Regions from separate parts of the Ectobacillus sp. genome, predicted to be linked through region 1. Evidence: a T-box and tRNA genes for the amino acid it is inferred to sense, from the RefSeq annotation. Region 1 holds a T-box; the other holds one or more tRNA genes.
The links. A T-box is a leader RNA that pairs with one kind of tRNA and senses whether it is charged. The one in region 1 lies ahead of alaS (alanine--tRNA ligase), so its partner is inferred to be a tRNA-Ala.
Positions count from the first base shown of each region.

Region 2: it has a tRNA-Ala gene. The T-box ahead of alaS (alanine--tRNA ligase) is inferred to sense a tRNA for this amino acid. The anticodon was not compared.

Region 1 is NZ_JBXKMX010000003.1:2,171-14,129, forward strand. Features, by position in the region: gene recD2 (SF1B family DNA helicase RecD2) at 1-1,424, shown strand, start outside; gene AC11ZT_RS00060 (hypothetical protein) at 1,532-1,723, shown strand; gene AC11ZT_RS00065 (YrzQ family protein) at 1,737-1,865, shown strand; gene AC11ZT_RS00070 (AI-2E family transporter) at 1,983-3,044, shown strand; T-box leader at 3,082-3,284, shown strand; gene alaS (alanine--tRNA ligase) at 3,332-5,971, shown strand; gene AC11ZT_RS00080 (IreB family regulatory phosphoprotein) at 6,041-6,307, shown strand; gene ruvX (Holliday junction resolvase RuvX) at 6,310-6,726, shown strand; gene AC11ZT_RS00090 (DUF1292 domain-containing protein) at 6,740-7,069, shown strand; gene mltG (endolytic transglycosylase MltG) at 7,181-8,251, shown strand; gene AC11ZT_RS00100 (O-methyltransferase) at 8,499-9,146, shown strand; gene AC11ZT_RS00105 (peptidase U32 family protein) at 9,143-10,072, shown strand; gene AC11ZT_RS00110 (peptidase U32 family protein) at 10,090-11,370, shown strand; gene udk (uridine kinase) at 11,614-11,959, shown strand, end outside.
Region 2 is NZ_JBXKMX010000082.1:27-3,591, forward strand. Features, by position in the region: gene AC11ZT_RS04200 (hypothetical protein) at 42-293, shown strand; gene AC11ZT_RS04205 (alpha/beta-type small acid-soluble spore protein) at 701-910, shown strand; gene AC11ZT_RS04210 (hypothetical protein) at 1,044-1,463, opposite strand; tRNA gene AC11ZT_RS04215 (tRNA-Ala) at 1,826-1,898, opposite strand; gene AC11ZT_RS04220 (MATE family efflux transporter) at 2,180-3,544, opposite strand.

The DNA of each region.
Region 1 (11,959 bases):
AAGATGAAAAAGAGAGCTTTCCAGAGTCAGAGTTTTTATTATCACTTGGGACAATCGAAGATAAATTAGCTGTTCAATATGCACCAAAGCAGAAGGAAGCGATTCAAACCGCACTATCAAAGCCTGTCATGATTTTAACGGGGGGACCTGGTACGGGGAAGACAACCGTTATCCGCGGGATAGTAGAAATGTATGCATCCTTACAAGGTATTTCGCTAAATCCAAAGGAATATACAGAGGACAATCCATTTCCTATTTTATTAACAGCTCCAACAGGGCGTGCCAGTAAACGTATGAGTGAGTCTACCGGTTTACCCGCAGGTACCATTCATCGTCTACTCGGCTGGACACCGGAAGGCTCCTTCGGAAGGGATGAAAACGATCCTATCCAGGGAAAGCTTCTGATTATTGATGAATTTTCTATGGTCGACATTTGGCTAGCAAATCAGTTGTTTAAATCTCTTCCGTCTACGATTCAAGTCATTATCGTAGGCGATGAAGATCAATTACCTTCCGTAGGACCGGGACAAGTACTAAAGGATCTGCTACAAAGTGAACGAATTCCTACGGTTCGTTTAACTGAAATCTACCGCCAAGCAGAGGGATCATCTGTGATTCAGCTGGCTCACAGTATTAAGAACAATGAAGTGCCTGCTGATATAACGGTCCAAAAGGTTGATCGTTCCTTTATTGCGTGCGCAGGGCCACAGGTTGTAGAGGTTGTGAAGAAAGTGTGTGAAAGTGCACAGGCAAAGGGATTTACGGCTCGGGATATTCAAGTTCTCGCTCCTATGTACCGCGGTCCTGCTGGTATAAATGCACTTAATTTAGCGCTGCAAGAAGTATTTAACCCACCCAGGGAAAAAAGGAAGGAAATGCAGTTCGGTGAAGTAACATACCGAGTTGGTGACAAGGTCCTCCAGCTAGTCAATCAGCCTGAGAGCCAAGTGTTTAATGGTGATATTGGTGAAATTGTTGCGATTTTTTATGCAAAGGAAAATGTGGAACAGCAAGATATGCTGGTTATTTCATTCGATGGAATTGAAGTCACCTATACAAAAGGGGACTTTAATCAAATTACGCATGCATATTGTTGCTCGATTCATAAATCGCAAGGAAGCGAATTTCCTATTGTTATTTTACCCGTCGTGAAAAGCTATTATCGTATGCTAAGACGCAATTTAATTTATACAGCGATTACACGAAGTAAGAAATTTCTTATCCTTTGCGGAGAACAGGATGCGTTTCATTCCGGTATACACCGTACTGATGATTCCGTGCGGCAAACATCGCTTTGTGAGAAACTGCAAGAACGATTTGGTGATCAAGGAGAAGATAAGCAAGAGGAGTCTAATCCTTTACATATTGACTTAGAGGCGGATAGCGATGATGTGGAAAATATTTCGCCTTATGATTTTATGTAGAGAAGACACACTATAAGTAGGTAGAAAGAAACTCGTTCTACCTACGTTTAATAAGGGCTTGTTTGGACATACTGAGAGAATAGAAAAAGGCAAAGGAGTGGACTGCCTTGTTAGTATGTCCAAACTGCAAAGGAAAAGATATTGGGAAAATTGGTGTAAACCAATACTACTGCTGGAGCTGTTTCATTGAGCTTTCTATTACGAAAGGCATGATTTATACTCATCAAGTGGAAGAAGATGGGTCACTTAGCTCTCTTGATGATTTATTTCATGAGGATGAACGGAAAATCAGCATGTAAGGGGTGTTGTGTCTTGAATATAAGAAACTCAATTATGGCATTTGGTTTAGGTGCGGCAGCTTATCATTATGTACGAAAAAATAATGTGATGTCCGTACAGAATATGAAGAAGGCTAAAAAATTAGTTAAGTCGTATTTTTAAAAAGTAGAGATGACCAAAGGGGGCTATATATTTCCCTATTAGGTCCTCTCTTTTTTTTACCAGATTACGTATAAACGTTCCTCACTCTTCTCACACTACATAAGGGAGGGATGTGTATTGAAACAAATAAAAATCATTTGGATTTATCGGTTGGCACTTTTGCTCCTCTTCTTTTTATGTTTACTCGTTTTTTGGAAATTAAAGCCGATGTGGAAGCCGATGCTAGACGTGTTGAAGCTCATACTTATCCCGTTCCTAGCTGCTTTTTTTATCGCATATTTGCTGCACCCACTTGTAGAAAAATTAAATAAACACGGGGTTCCAAGGACGTTGGCTATTTTACTTATCTATCTATTATTTTTTGGAGGGGTTGGATATGGGGTATATAAAGGCACGCCAATCGCCATTGCTCAGCTTCAGGATATGAATAATAATTTTCCAAAGTTTATGGTCATGTACGAAAGTTGGAGCGATCATGTTGAAGAAAAAACAGAGAATTATCCAGAATTTGTGCATGAAAAACTTAGACAAGTATTTATTAGTATAGAAGAAAAAGTGCAATCTTTGTTAAATCGTATAATGAGTACAGCTAGAACGATTTTGGATTCCATGTTGATTATCTTCCTTGTTCCATTTGTTGTCTTTTACCTATTAAAGGATTACGGAGAAATATATCATATCTTTTGGAAACTTGTTCCTTTGAAATGGAGAAAGGAAGGACAAAAGCTAGCTGCGGATATGGATCAAACACTGGGAAATTACATTCGGGGTCAGCTATTTGTATGTGCCGTACTAGCGGGTGTTTCAGCGATTGCTTTCTGGATTATTGGAATGAAATACCCGCTCTTGCTTGGTATTATAATTGGATTAACTGATATTATTCCTTACTTTGGCCCGATTCTTGGCGCCATTCCAACGATTGGAATCGCTATGACGATTTCTACTCAAATGGTCATAAAAGCAGCAATTACACTTGCTGTACTGCAATTTGTAGAGAGTAATATCTTATCCCCATACATTGTTGGCAAATCTCTTCATATGCATCCTGTTATAATTATGTTCTCTCTTCTTGTAGGGGGAGAAATAGGAGGAATTGCAGGACTTCTTCTTGCTGTTCCAATATTAGCTATTGTACGTTCTATCATTTTACATTCAAAATCATTCTTAGCAAGGCGTTGACAATGTTTTTACTATCACGTTATAATTCGTTATATATGTAAATTTGATGACGGATCGAGTATGTCACTACTATTTTTCAGAGAGGATGTCCCGCGGCTGAGAGGACTCTAAACAAGGGTGATAGAAGGCTAATCCTAAAAAGCAGCTAATCCCTGCCGTCCTGCCACGTTATGGCAACTTGAGGTGATGAGCTACGGTTCATAATCAGGGTGGTAACGCGAGTATACTCTCGTCCCTGCTATGGGGACGGGGGTTTTTTGTTTGTCAAAAATAAAGGAGGATTTACAATGAAGACACTGAAGGCAGCACAAATTCGCCAAATGTTTTTAGACTTTTTTAAAGAAAAAGGGCATAGCATAGAACCGAGCGCTTCGCTCGTACCACATGATGATCCAACGTTATTGTGGATTAATAGCGGTGTTGCAACGCTGAAAAAATATTTTGATGGACGGGTTGTTCCGCAAAATCCGCGCATTACGAACGCACAAAAATCTATTCGTACCAATGATATTGAAAACGTTGGGAAAACAGCACGCCACCATACGTTTTTTGAAATGCTAGGTAACTTTTCAGTAGGTGACTATTTTAAAGAAGAAGCAATTGCATGGGCTTGGGAATTCTTAACGAGCAGTAAATGGATTGGTTTTGATAAAGATAAACTTTCGGTTACGATTCATCCAGAAGATGAGGAAGCATTTCGCATTTGGAATGAAGAAATGGGAATTCCAAAAGAACGAATCATTCGTCTTGAACATAATTTTTGGGATATTGGAGAAGGACCAAGTGGACCAAATACAGAAATTTTCTACGATCGCGGCGAAGCTTATGGCAATGACCCAAGCGATCCAGAAATGTATCCTGGTGGAGAAAATGAGCGTTATTTAGAAATATGGAATCTTGTATTTTCCCAATTTAACCATAACCCTGATGGTACATATACACCACTACCAAAGAAAAACATTGATACAGGTATGGGATTAGAACGTATGGCTTCTGTTGTACAAAACGTTCCAACAAACTTTGATACAGATTTATTTATTCCGATTATTGAAGCAACAGAAGTAATTTCAGGTGAAAAATATCGTACGGATAAAGAGAAAGATACTGCATTTAAAGTAATCGCTGACCATATACGTACAGTAACTTTTGCAGTAGGAGATGGGGCGCTTCCATCTAATGAAGGCAGAGGCTATGTATTACGTCGTTTATTGCGCCGTGCAGTACGATATGCGAAGAAGTTAAATATCAATCGTCCGTTTATGTATGAACTTGTTCCAGTAGTGGGCGAAGTAATGAACGATTTTTATCCGGAAGTATTGGAAAAAACTGCATTTATTCAACGTGTGATTAAAAATGAAGAGGAACGCTTCCACGAAACGTTACATGAAGGAGAAGCGATTCTAACAGATGTGATTGAAAAAGCGAAGAAACAAGGAACAGGAACGATTAGCGGTGAAGATGCATTCCGATTGTACGATACATACGGTTTTCCAATCGAACTAACGGAAGAATATGCAGAAGATGAGAACTTAATAGTCGATCATGCTGGCTTTGAAGCTCAGATGGAAAAACAACGTGAGCGTGCAAGAGCAGCACGTCAGGATATGGACAGTATGCAAGTCCAAGGCGGTGTACTGGGAGATATTAAAGTAGAAAGCAAATTCGTTGGTTTCTCTCAATTAGAAACAAAGAGTAAGATTGTTGCCCTTATTCAAAACGGAGAATATGCAGATGTAGTAAAAGCGGGAGAAGAAGCGCATATTATGCTCGACGCAACACCTTTTTATGCAGAAATGGGTGGTCAAATTGCTGACTTTGGACAAGTAGTTGGAGAAGGATATCGAGCTAAGGTGACAGATGTTCAAAAAGCACCAAATGGCCAACATTTGCATAAAATTATAGTAGAAGAAGGATCATTTAGAAATGGCGTAAGCGTAACGGCAATTGTAGATCAAGCAAACCGTGCCAATATTATTAAAAACCATACAGCGACTCATTTACTTCACCAAGCATTAAAGGATGTTTTAGGCGTACATGTAAACCAAGCAGGTTCACTCGTAACTAGTGAACGACTTCGTTTTGACTTCTCTCATTTTGGACAAGTCACTCCTGAAGAGTTAGAAAAAGTTGAACATATTGTTAATGAAAAGATCTGGGAAAGCATTGCTGTAAATATTTCCGAAAAGCCAATCGCTGAAGCGAAAGCAATGGGCGCTATGGCATTGTTCGGTGAAAAATATGGAAAGATTGTCCGCGTTGTACAAGTAGGAGATTTTTCTTTAGAACTATGCGGCGGCTGTCACGTTGACAATACAGCATCAATCGGTATTTTTAAAATTGTATCCGAATCTGGTATTGGGGCAGGTACGCGCCGTATTGAAGCAGTAACAGGTAAATTTGCATATGAATTGATGAACAGTCAAGTTATGCTCTTGCAAGAAACGGCAGGAAAACTGAAAACGAACACGAAGGACATTTTAACTCGGGTTGATGGTTTATATGCTGAAGTAAAACAATTGCATAAAGAAAACGAATCGCTCGCAGCTAAGTTAAGTAATATTGAAGCAGGAAATCTTACAGAGCAGGTTCACGTAGTAGAAGGTATAAATGTATTAGCAAGTCAAGTACAAGCAACGGATGTGAACCATCTTCGTACCATGTTAGATGATTTGAAAACGAAGGTAGATACAGCGGTTATTTTACTTGCAGCAGTGAACGAAGGTAAAGTTACGTTACTAGCAGGAGTTACAAAGGATCTTGTGAAGACATTCCATGCAGGCAAACTAGTAAAAGGTGCAGCAACTATTTGCGGTGGAGGCGGCGGGGGCCGACCTGATATGGCTCAAGCTGGTGGTAAAGACCCAAGCAAGGTAATGGAAGCACTTGCTTATACAGAGGAGTACGTCAAATCTGTTTTAAATTCATGATGGATTAGTGTACAATGATAGGGAGAAAATATTTCTTCTCCCTATTTCAAGCAAAGTGAGGTGCTTACAGTGGACCCATTCGATAAAACAATGAAATTTACAGTTCAAGATGAAAAACAAAGTGTTCAAGTAAATGAGGTATTGTTTACAGTTTACGATGCACTTCAAGAAAAAGGATATCATCCAATTAATCAAATTGTAGGCTATTTGTTAAGTGGCGACCCAGCGTACATACCTCGTCATAAGGATGCACGTAGTATCATCCGTAAGCTCGAACGGGACGAATTGATTGAAGAATTAGTGAAATCTTATTTAAAGAATCACCGTGAGGAGTAATCATGCGCGTTTTGGGGTTAGATGTAGGAACAAAAACAATCGGTGTCGCAATAAGCGATGAAATGGGCTGGACAGCCCAAGGAATAGAAACGATTAAAATTAATGCAGAGCGAAATGAATTTGGCTTTGCACGTATTAAAGAGTTAGTTAATGAGTATAATGTTGAACAAATTGTGATTGGCTTGCCAAAGAATATGAATGGCACAATCGGTGAACGCGGCAAAGCTTGTCAGGATTTTGCTGACAAATTGCATACATTTCTTACTCTTCCATGTACGTTATGGGATGAGCGTCTTTCTACTATGGCTGCAGAAAAAATGCTTATATCTGCGGATGTTAGCCGTAAAAAACGTAAAAAAGTTATAGACAAAGTTGCAGCCGTTGTTATTTTGCAAGGGTACTTAGATAGCAAACAATAGGAGTGAATAAGTAATGACAGAACATAACCATGACCACGATCACGATCATGACCATACTGATCTTGTAGAAGAAAATCAAATTACAATTGTAGACCAAGACGGCAATGAACATTTATGTGATATCGTCTTTACTTTTGAACACGATCAATTTGGACAGAAAACGTATGTCGTGTTCTCTCCAGTTGGAGAGTTAGATGAAGACGGTGACCGCATTTATGATGCAGCCATTGTGAAGCCGGATGAATCAGAAGAGGGCGGCATATTAGCTGAACTTGAATCTGAAGAAGAATGGGATTTAGTACAAGAAGTGTTCGGTGCTTTTCTAGATGACGAAGAAGAGTAAGCCATTTAGAGTCAGCGGACTGTGAAAGCAGTCCGTTTTTCTATGGGGAAAGAAAAATTATTTCTCCGTTAGGTTTCTGCCGTTTGTTACTTCAAGGGGGATAGACAAAAGATGATGAAATTTAATAAACCCAAGCGAAAGTTAAAGAGTTGGGTGATTGTTCTGCTCGGAATCGTCTTCGTTAGTGCCGCGTTATGTATTTACGTAATGACTGCTTTGCAACCCGCAAATGCACAAAGTGCAGAAAAACAAAAGGTCACTATTGAACCAGGAACATCAACTGCTGAAATTGGAGACTTACTTAAGAAAAGTGGTATTGTGAAGAATGGAACTGTATTCGAGTACTATGTAAAGACTATGTATAAAACAGGACTGAAGCCCGGAACATATTTACTTAGCCCTGCCATGAGCGTAAAAAATATTGCAGACCATATTACAGGAGGAACCATGTATCAGGTACCTCTAAATAAAGTTGTGATTCCAGAAGGTTCACAAATAGTTGAAATCGCCGATATCATTGCAAAAGAGTTTGCTATGAACAAAGAGGATGTCGTAAACCAGCTAAACGATTCTGCGTTGCTAAATCGTCTACATAGTAAATATCCTCAGCTTATTACAGACAAGCTAAATGATTCCGCAATTAAATATAAGCTGGAAGGATACTTGTATCCGGCAACCTACTCGTATTTTAAAAAGCCAAAATCAATTGATGAAATTATTGCACCGATGCTCGATAAAACGAATAGCTATGTGGTTAAACATGAAGATCAGATTAAGCAAAAGCAATTGGATGTACATCAATTTTTAACGATGGCTTCTTTAATTGAAGAAGAGGCAACGGCTACTACAGATCGGCAAAAAATTGCAAGTGTATTCTATAATCGTTTAAAAACGAATATGCCTTTGCAAACAGATCCAACGGTTTTATATGCGCTTGGTAAACATAAAGAACGGGTTTTGCTGCAGGATTTAAAGGTGGCTTCACCATACAACACATACATGAATAAAGGATTGCCGGTTGGACCGATTTCCAATGCTGGCGAACCGTCATTGCAGGCAGTGCTTGAACCAGCGCAAACAGATTACTATTATTTTCTCGCGGCACCAAACGGAGAAGTGTTCTTTGCAAAAACACTAGAAGAGCATAATGCGCTAAAGGCGAAGTATATTACTGCAAAATAGAAAAGCAATGCATAGTAAAATTGTCGCATCTCTTTCCTTTTTATGATAGAATATATCGGGTTAAAAAGAGCTTGTAACATTACGATATTTCTTGTAATGTACAAGTTATAAAAATGAGCGGAACTTGTTGACAGGGAGTGCTCTGGTGGGGGAAGCAAGATTCCTGAACCACTCGTTAGCACTCTTTCTTTTTATAGTATCTTTTACTGTATTCAAGTATGTTCTTGCGTTGAAAGGAGGTTTTACGATGGAGCCGAATGCAACACAACACTATTTACTTTCCTTCATTGAAGAGAAGGATCCGCTTATTTTGCAAATGGAACAGTACGCAAATGAACACCATGTTCCGATTATGGATAAGCTTGGAATGGAATTTATGCTACAGTTACTTCGCTTAATCGAGCCTGCATCTATTCTTGAAATAGGAGCAGCCATTGGATACTCCGCTATACGAATGGCGAAAAATGTTCATGCGAATGTAGTGACAATCGAAAGAGATAAAGAACGGTATGATGAAGCCATTTTAAATATTAATCAAGCTGACTTACAAGATACTATTTCTCTTATTTTTGGGGACGCGCTTGAAACATCTTTACAAGTGAAACAACACGGCACATTTGACGTTATATTTATAGATGCAGCAAAAGGACAATACCAACGTTTCTTTGAGCTGTATGAACCTCTTCTAAATGAAGGAGGAGTCATTATCACTGATAATGTTCTGTTCCATGGCCTTGTTGTAGAAGAAAATATTGAAAAGAAACGATTACGTAGTTTAGTAAACAAGATAAAGAACTATAATGAATGGTTAATGGCACATGATGGATTTGATACTACTATTTTTCCTATTGGTGATGGAGTAGCAGTTAGTAAAAAAAGAGGTGAACGGAAATGAAAAAACCAGAATTACTAGTCACACCAACGAGCATACATGATATTGAACCGCTTGCAAAGGCAGGGGCAGATGCATTGATTGTTGGAGAACAAAAGTTTGGCCTTAGACTTGCAGGAGAATTTTGCCGTGCAGATGTGAAGAAGGCTGTAGAACTTGCTCATCAACATCATATAAAACTTTATGTTGCAATGAATGCCATTTTTCATAACGAAAGCATTGATGTGCTGGCAAACTACGTATCCTTTTTAAAAGAAGCAGGTGTAGATGCCATTGTATTCGGTGATCCAGCTGTCCTAATGACAGCGAAGGAAATTGCCCCTGATATGAAACTACACTGGAATACAGAAACGACAGCAACAAATTGGTTCACTTGCAATTATTGGGGACGTAAAGGTGCAAAGCGCGCAGTCCTCGCTCGTGAATTAAGCTTTGAAGCGATTGAAGAAATAAAGGAGCATGCAAAGGTAGAAATTGAAGTGCAAGTTCATGGTATGACATGTATGTTCCAGTCAAAGAGATCACTTATTGGAAATTACTTCGAATATCAAGGACGTAACCTTGAGATTGAAAAGAAAAAATACGAAAAGAATATGTTTCTCCATGATCCAGAACGAAATAGCAAATATCCTGTATTTGAAGATGAGAATGGCACACATATTATGAGTCCAAAGGATATTTGTATTATTGATGAACTAGAAACACTTATTGATGCACAAATTGATTCCTTTAAGATTGATGGAGTGTTGAAAGATTCTGCGTATCTAATTGAGGTTACGAAAAAATATCGCACAGCTATCGATCTTTGTGTAGATAATCGTGATAAATACGATGAAGTGAAGGATCAGCTTTACAAAGAAATTGAAACTATTCAGCCCATTAATCGTCCGTTAGATACGGGGTTTTTCTATAAAGAAACTGTATACTAAACAAAGGAGGTATAAGTATGACTGGTAAGGAAATTTCACGAATCATTGATGGAAAACGCATTATAGTGAAAAAACCTGAATTGTTAGCACCTGCAGGCAACTTAGAGAAGCTTAAGATTGCCGTACGCTACGGGGCTGATGCCGTATTTATCGGCGGGCAAGAGTTCGGTCTTCGATCAAATGCTGACAATTTTACGATAGAAGAAATGGCAGAAGGCGTTGCTTTTGCAAAAGAGTACGGAGCAAGAATATATGTAACAACGAATATATATGCCCACAATGAAAATATGGACGGATTAGAAGAATATTTGCAAGCGATTGAGAGCGCGGGAGTTGCTGGGATTATCGTAGCGGATCCATTTATCATTGAGACTTGTAAGGAAGTAGCACCATCATTAGAAATTCATTTAAGCACGCAGCAATCACTCACGAACTGGAAGGCTGCGCAGTATTGGAAAGAAGAAGGCTTAGATCGCGTTGTACTTGCACGCGAAACGAGCTATGAAGAAATTAAAGAAATGAAAGAAAAAGTGGATATTGAAATAGAAACGTTTATCCACGGCGCAATGTGTATAGCCTATTCTGGAAGATGTACGCTTAGCAATCATATGACGGCACGTGACTCCAACCGTGGGGGTTGCTGTCAATCATGCCGATGGAACTATGATTTAGTACAAACAACCTCACAGGAGAAAAATGCAGATGAAATCGCGTTATTTGAAGAAGGGGACGAGTCATTTGCGATGAGTCCAAAGGATTTAACATTAGTTCAATCCATTCCGAAAATAATTGAGGCTGGAATTGATAGTTTGAAAATTGAAGGCCGTATGAAATCCATTCACTACATTGCAACCGTTGTAAGTGTATACCGTAAAGTAATTGACACCTACTGCGGGGATCCTGATCATTTTGAATTCAAGAAAGAATGGGAAGAAGAGCTTGATAAATGTGCAAACCGTGACACAGCCTCAGCTTTCTTTGAAGAAGTACCTGGATATCAACAACAAATGTATGGAGATCATAGTAAAAAAACAACATTTGACTTTGTTGGCTTAGTACTTGCTTACGACGCAGAAACAAAAATAGCAACCATTCAACAACGAAACCACTTTAAACCTGGTCAAGAAGTAGAATTCTTCGGACCAGAAATCGAAAACTTTACGCAGCAAGTCGAAACGATATGGGGAAGCGAAGGCGAAGAACTAGACGCAGCAAGACACCCACTAGAAATAGTAAAAATCAAAGTAGACAAACTCGTACACCCATACGACATGATGAGAAAAAGAATGTATCAATAATTAAAAGCGGAAATCGGCTCGTTCAGCTCCGGAGGGCGGAAGTTCTCACCCCAAAAAGGCGCTTTTTGCCTTTATGGGGTGAGGTTTTCCGACCGGAAGGAGCTAGCCGATTGAAGCTGGACACCAAAGAAAAGCGGAAATCGGCTCGCTTTAGCCACGGAGGGCGGAAGTTCTCTAAAAAACAAAGCCGAGATGTTCTTTTATATGAATGTTCGTATATTTTAAGAAAGAGTGGTAGTATAGATGGGGAAGCAAAAGCCTATTGTGATTGGAATCGCTGGAGGATCAGGTTCTGGGAAAACAAGTGTAACAAAAGCGATTTTTGATCATTTTCATGGTCACTCTATTTTAATGCTCGAACAAGATTTTTATTACAAAAATCAAGATGACATCCCGTTTGAAGAACGATTACAAACGAATTATGATCATCCTCTTGCATTCGACAATGATTTGTTGATCCAACAAATAAATCAATTGTTAAAATATGAGCCGATTGAAAAGCCATTGTACAATTATAAATTGCATACACGTTCAAAAGAAACGATTCATCTAGAACCAAAGGACGTTATCATTTTGGAAGGTATTCTTA
Region 2 (3,565 bases), on a different contig from region 1:
ACTAATTAAATAAATTCATTAAAGTCTAAGGAGATAAAAAGATGAAACTAGATGAAGTAAGCAAAATCGAAGTTGTAACTGGTTCTTCTAAAGGCCAATTAAATGTTATGGAAGTACGTTTTTTAGATAGGAAAAAGCGTAGGGTAGGTTATAAATACATCAATGTTGAAGATCTGAAAGTAAAAGGCATTATTAAAAAAGCAAATAGCTTGCGTAAAGCTGAATCATGGCTAAACACGTTTGAAGGTAGAAAATGGGCTGTGATGGAAGCGAAACATATGAAATTTAGCTAAAACTTGAAAATAAAAAAAGCCAGGAGAAATCTAAACCCTGGCAGCCAAATTTTCTTACACGGAGGAGAACTTGGCTTATGTATATATTCCCCATTCATTAAACAATTTATACGAGAAAATTGTATAGGAAAGAGTAAAAAGAATGTAAATACTTTTAAAACCAAAAACGGTCCATTTATAGACCATTTTTGATTGAAATAAAATAATTGAGAAGAATTATTCAAGAGGTGAATAAAGGTACATGGCAAACCATATTCAAAATATATTTCCTTCTCTCTTTTTATTATGATGAAAGAAAATTAGAATATGCACAATTTAGAACAATATAGAGTAATTTATTACCATCTTAATATTCGTATATAATATCTTGCTCTGTTGTATTCTAACATACAAGGAGGTGATATTATATGTCAAATCGTAGTGGAAGTAATAATGAATTGGTAGTTCCAGGTGCAGAAAATGCAGTGGATCAAATGAAATATGAAATTGCACAAGAATTTGGTGTGAGTCTTGGAGCAGAAACTACTTCACGTGCTAACGGTTCTGTAGGTGGAGAAATCACTAAACGTCTTGTAGCATTAGCACAACAACAAATGAGTTCATTTCAAGGACGTTAAAATATGAATGGATAAAAAAGGACGGCCCTTACCGTCCTTTTTATTTTCAAAAGCCAAGAACTATTTTGAAATATGTCCTTGGTTTTTAAAGAAAAATATTTAGCACTTTATTTGTATAAGTTAGTACAAGGATTTATTGAAGTAGTTGATTTTGTTGTCCTTGCTGGTTTTGTGTATTACTCATACTTAATAGTTGTTGTTCTGCTTGAGCAATCGCTTGGCTCATTTGATGCAATGCTTGATGGGATTTTAAGTGTTGTAATCCTTGATTTAATGTTTGAATAGCTTGTTGAAATGTTTGCTGTAACTGTTGATCAGATTGTTGAATTTGTTGATGTGCTTGTTGATTAAATTGTTTCATTTGACTCATTAACTGATTTGTCTGTCCACTTTGAACTCCAGCTTGTTGCCCTTGCGGATTGGATGCGAATTGAGATAAAGATTGTTCAATTTGATGAATTTGTGATTGTAAAGCAGTGAGTTCTTGTGCAACCTCTACATCTGCTACTTTTCGTGCGACTGATTCTACATGCTTTTCAATTTTTTTATCCATGTTATTTTCCTCCTTGATTATAGATAGCCGCATACCGCGGACCTCTTTATAATGCACGTAGGATTATTTTTTATTCTTTAATTAATTCCCAAAAAAATTGTCTATCTTATTTTCAATATCTATTACCTCTGTTATTTTTATCGTGTTCGTTCTATGTTGCAAACGTACGTTCGTATTGTGGAGGAAAAACATGCAAGTTGAAGGAGGTATGAAAAAGTAGATGACGTTTCAAGCGTTCATAACGCAACAACTTGAGGGCATTAGAAAAATACTACATGATTATAAAAAATAAATCCTCTAGTTATAAAAGAGGATAAGTTTGATGATATTTACTATCATTTGATACGAAAAGGTTTTACAGATGGAGCATAGGGGGTTCGAACCCCTGACCTCGACGCTGCCAGCGTAGCGCTCTCCCAACTGAGCTAATGCCCCGAAATAATAAAAATTTCTATTACGTAGTATACAATAGAACGATATGAAAAAAAAGTCATAATATAAGAATCATGACTTTATGTAGGAAGTGAAACTACTTTTTCGAAATGATCAGCCAATTAAATCATGTAAGAAACATAAAACAATTTCGTGCCAAACCTCATATCTGTTCAGGATTTCCTAGGCATAATGATGTTTTAAATAAACATTTCTAGCTAAGCTTCTCTTTGTATTGGCGACGTAATCAAGATGTACGTTTTAAGTTAAAGGTTACTTTCATTTTATTTTGCAATGAAAGTAGTTTGAAGGTGTACTTCTTTTCCCCACGGTTTGCCAATCCAGCGTTTAAGAGCGAAACAACCTCGAAACCATTCATCTACACCTTGTGCAATCCAAACACCTAGTAAACCGAGTCCAAATTGAACTCCTAGCACGTAGCTGAGAGAAACAGCGATACCCCACATTGCACAAATCCCAATTACAACTGGAAAACGAACATCACCTGATGATTTTAATGAACTCATTAAAACGATATTCATAGCTCTTCCTGGTTCTGTAAAGGCGACAGCCCATAATACAGGAAGGCCGACTGCAAGGATAGCTGAATCGCTAGTAAATAACTTTAATATCGGTGTACCGATAAGAGCAGTAGCGAATGACGTGAGAAAGGAAGCAACCATAGCTATTTTTAAGGTTTGTACTCCTCGTTTTAATGCTTTTTCATATTGTCTTCCTCCAACATAACGTGCAACAAGCAGTTGCGTTCCTTCAGCAATTGCTAATGTGAATAAATAGCAAAACATAGATATGTTTGTGATATAAATTCTTGCAGCAAGGGAAGCATCTCCAAAAGTAGCAACTAGAGCAGTGATAACCAACTGGGAAAATTGATAGGATATATTTTCTCCAGCAGACGGAATACCAATGGAAAGCATTGCATGGACATCTTCTCGTTTTAATTTGAAAATAGTATCGAACTGGATTCGTAATGCAAGCTTGTTATAGATTAAATAGAAAAGAGCACAAATTGCAAATGTACGGGCTCCTATTATGGTCCACGAAACTCCTACTACACCTGTTATAGGAAAGTGAAAAACTCCTAAAATAGCAAAACTGTACCCAATAATACTAATAACATTCATTAGAACCGTTACAATCATGGATTCTTTCGTATATCCATAACTTCGAAGGATCGCGCTTAACGCTAATGAAAGTGATTCAAGGAACAGAGAAGCTCCAGAAATACGAATAAATGTAAGTCCGTACTGTAGGACATCACCATGTATTTCAAATAAAAGTAGTAGCTGTCCGCCAAAGGTTACAACAATAAAAGAAACGATAATACCAAACCAAAAGTTCAAGCCAATGGCTGAATAAGCCAATTGGCGAGCCTCGTTTAAATGTTTTGCACCGAGTCTTTGACCAATTAAAATCATTGCTGCCATCGAAGTAACATTGAAAACTAAAATAAAAATACTTACTAATTGATTAGCAACGCCAACACCGGAAGCTGCGCTGTCAGAATAATGGCTTAGCATAAGTGTAGCTATTATTCCTATACCCATATGAAGAGCTAATTCTATAAAAATAGGCCAGGATATATGGAAAAGTGTCTGTTCTTGATAGGAATTTCTTTGAACAACCAAAAGCAATTCTCCTTATTTTTA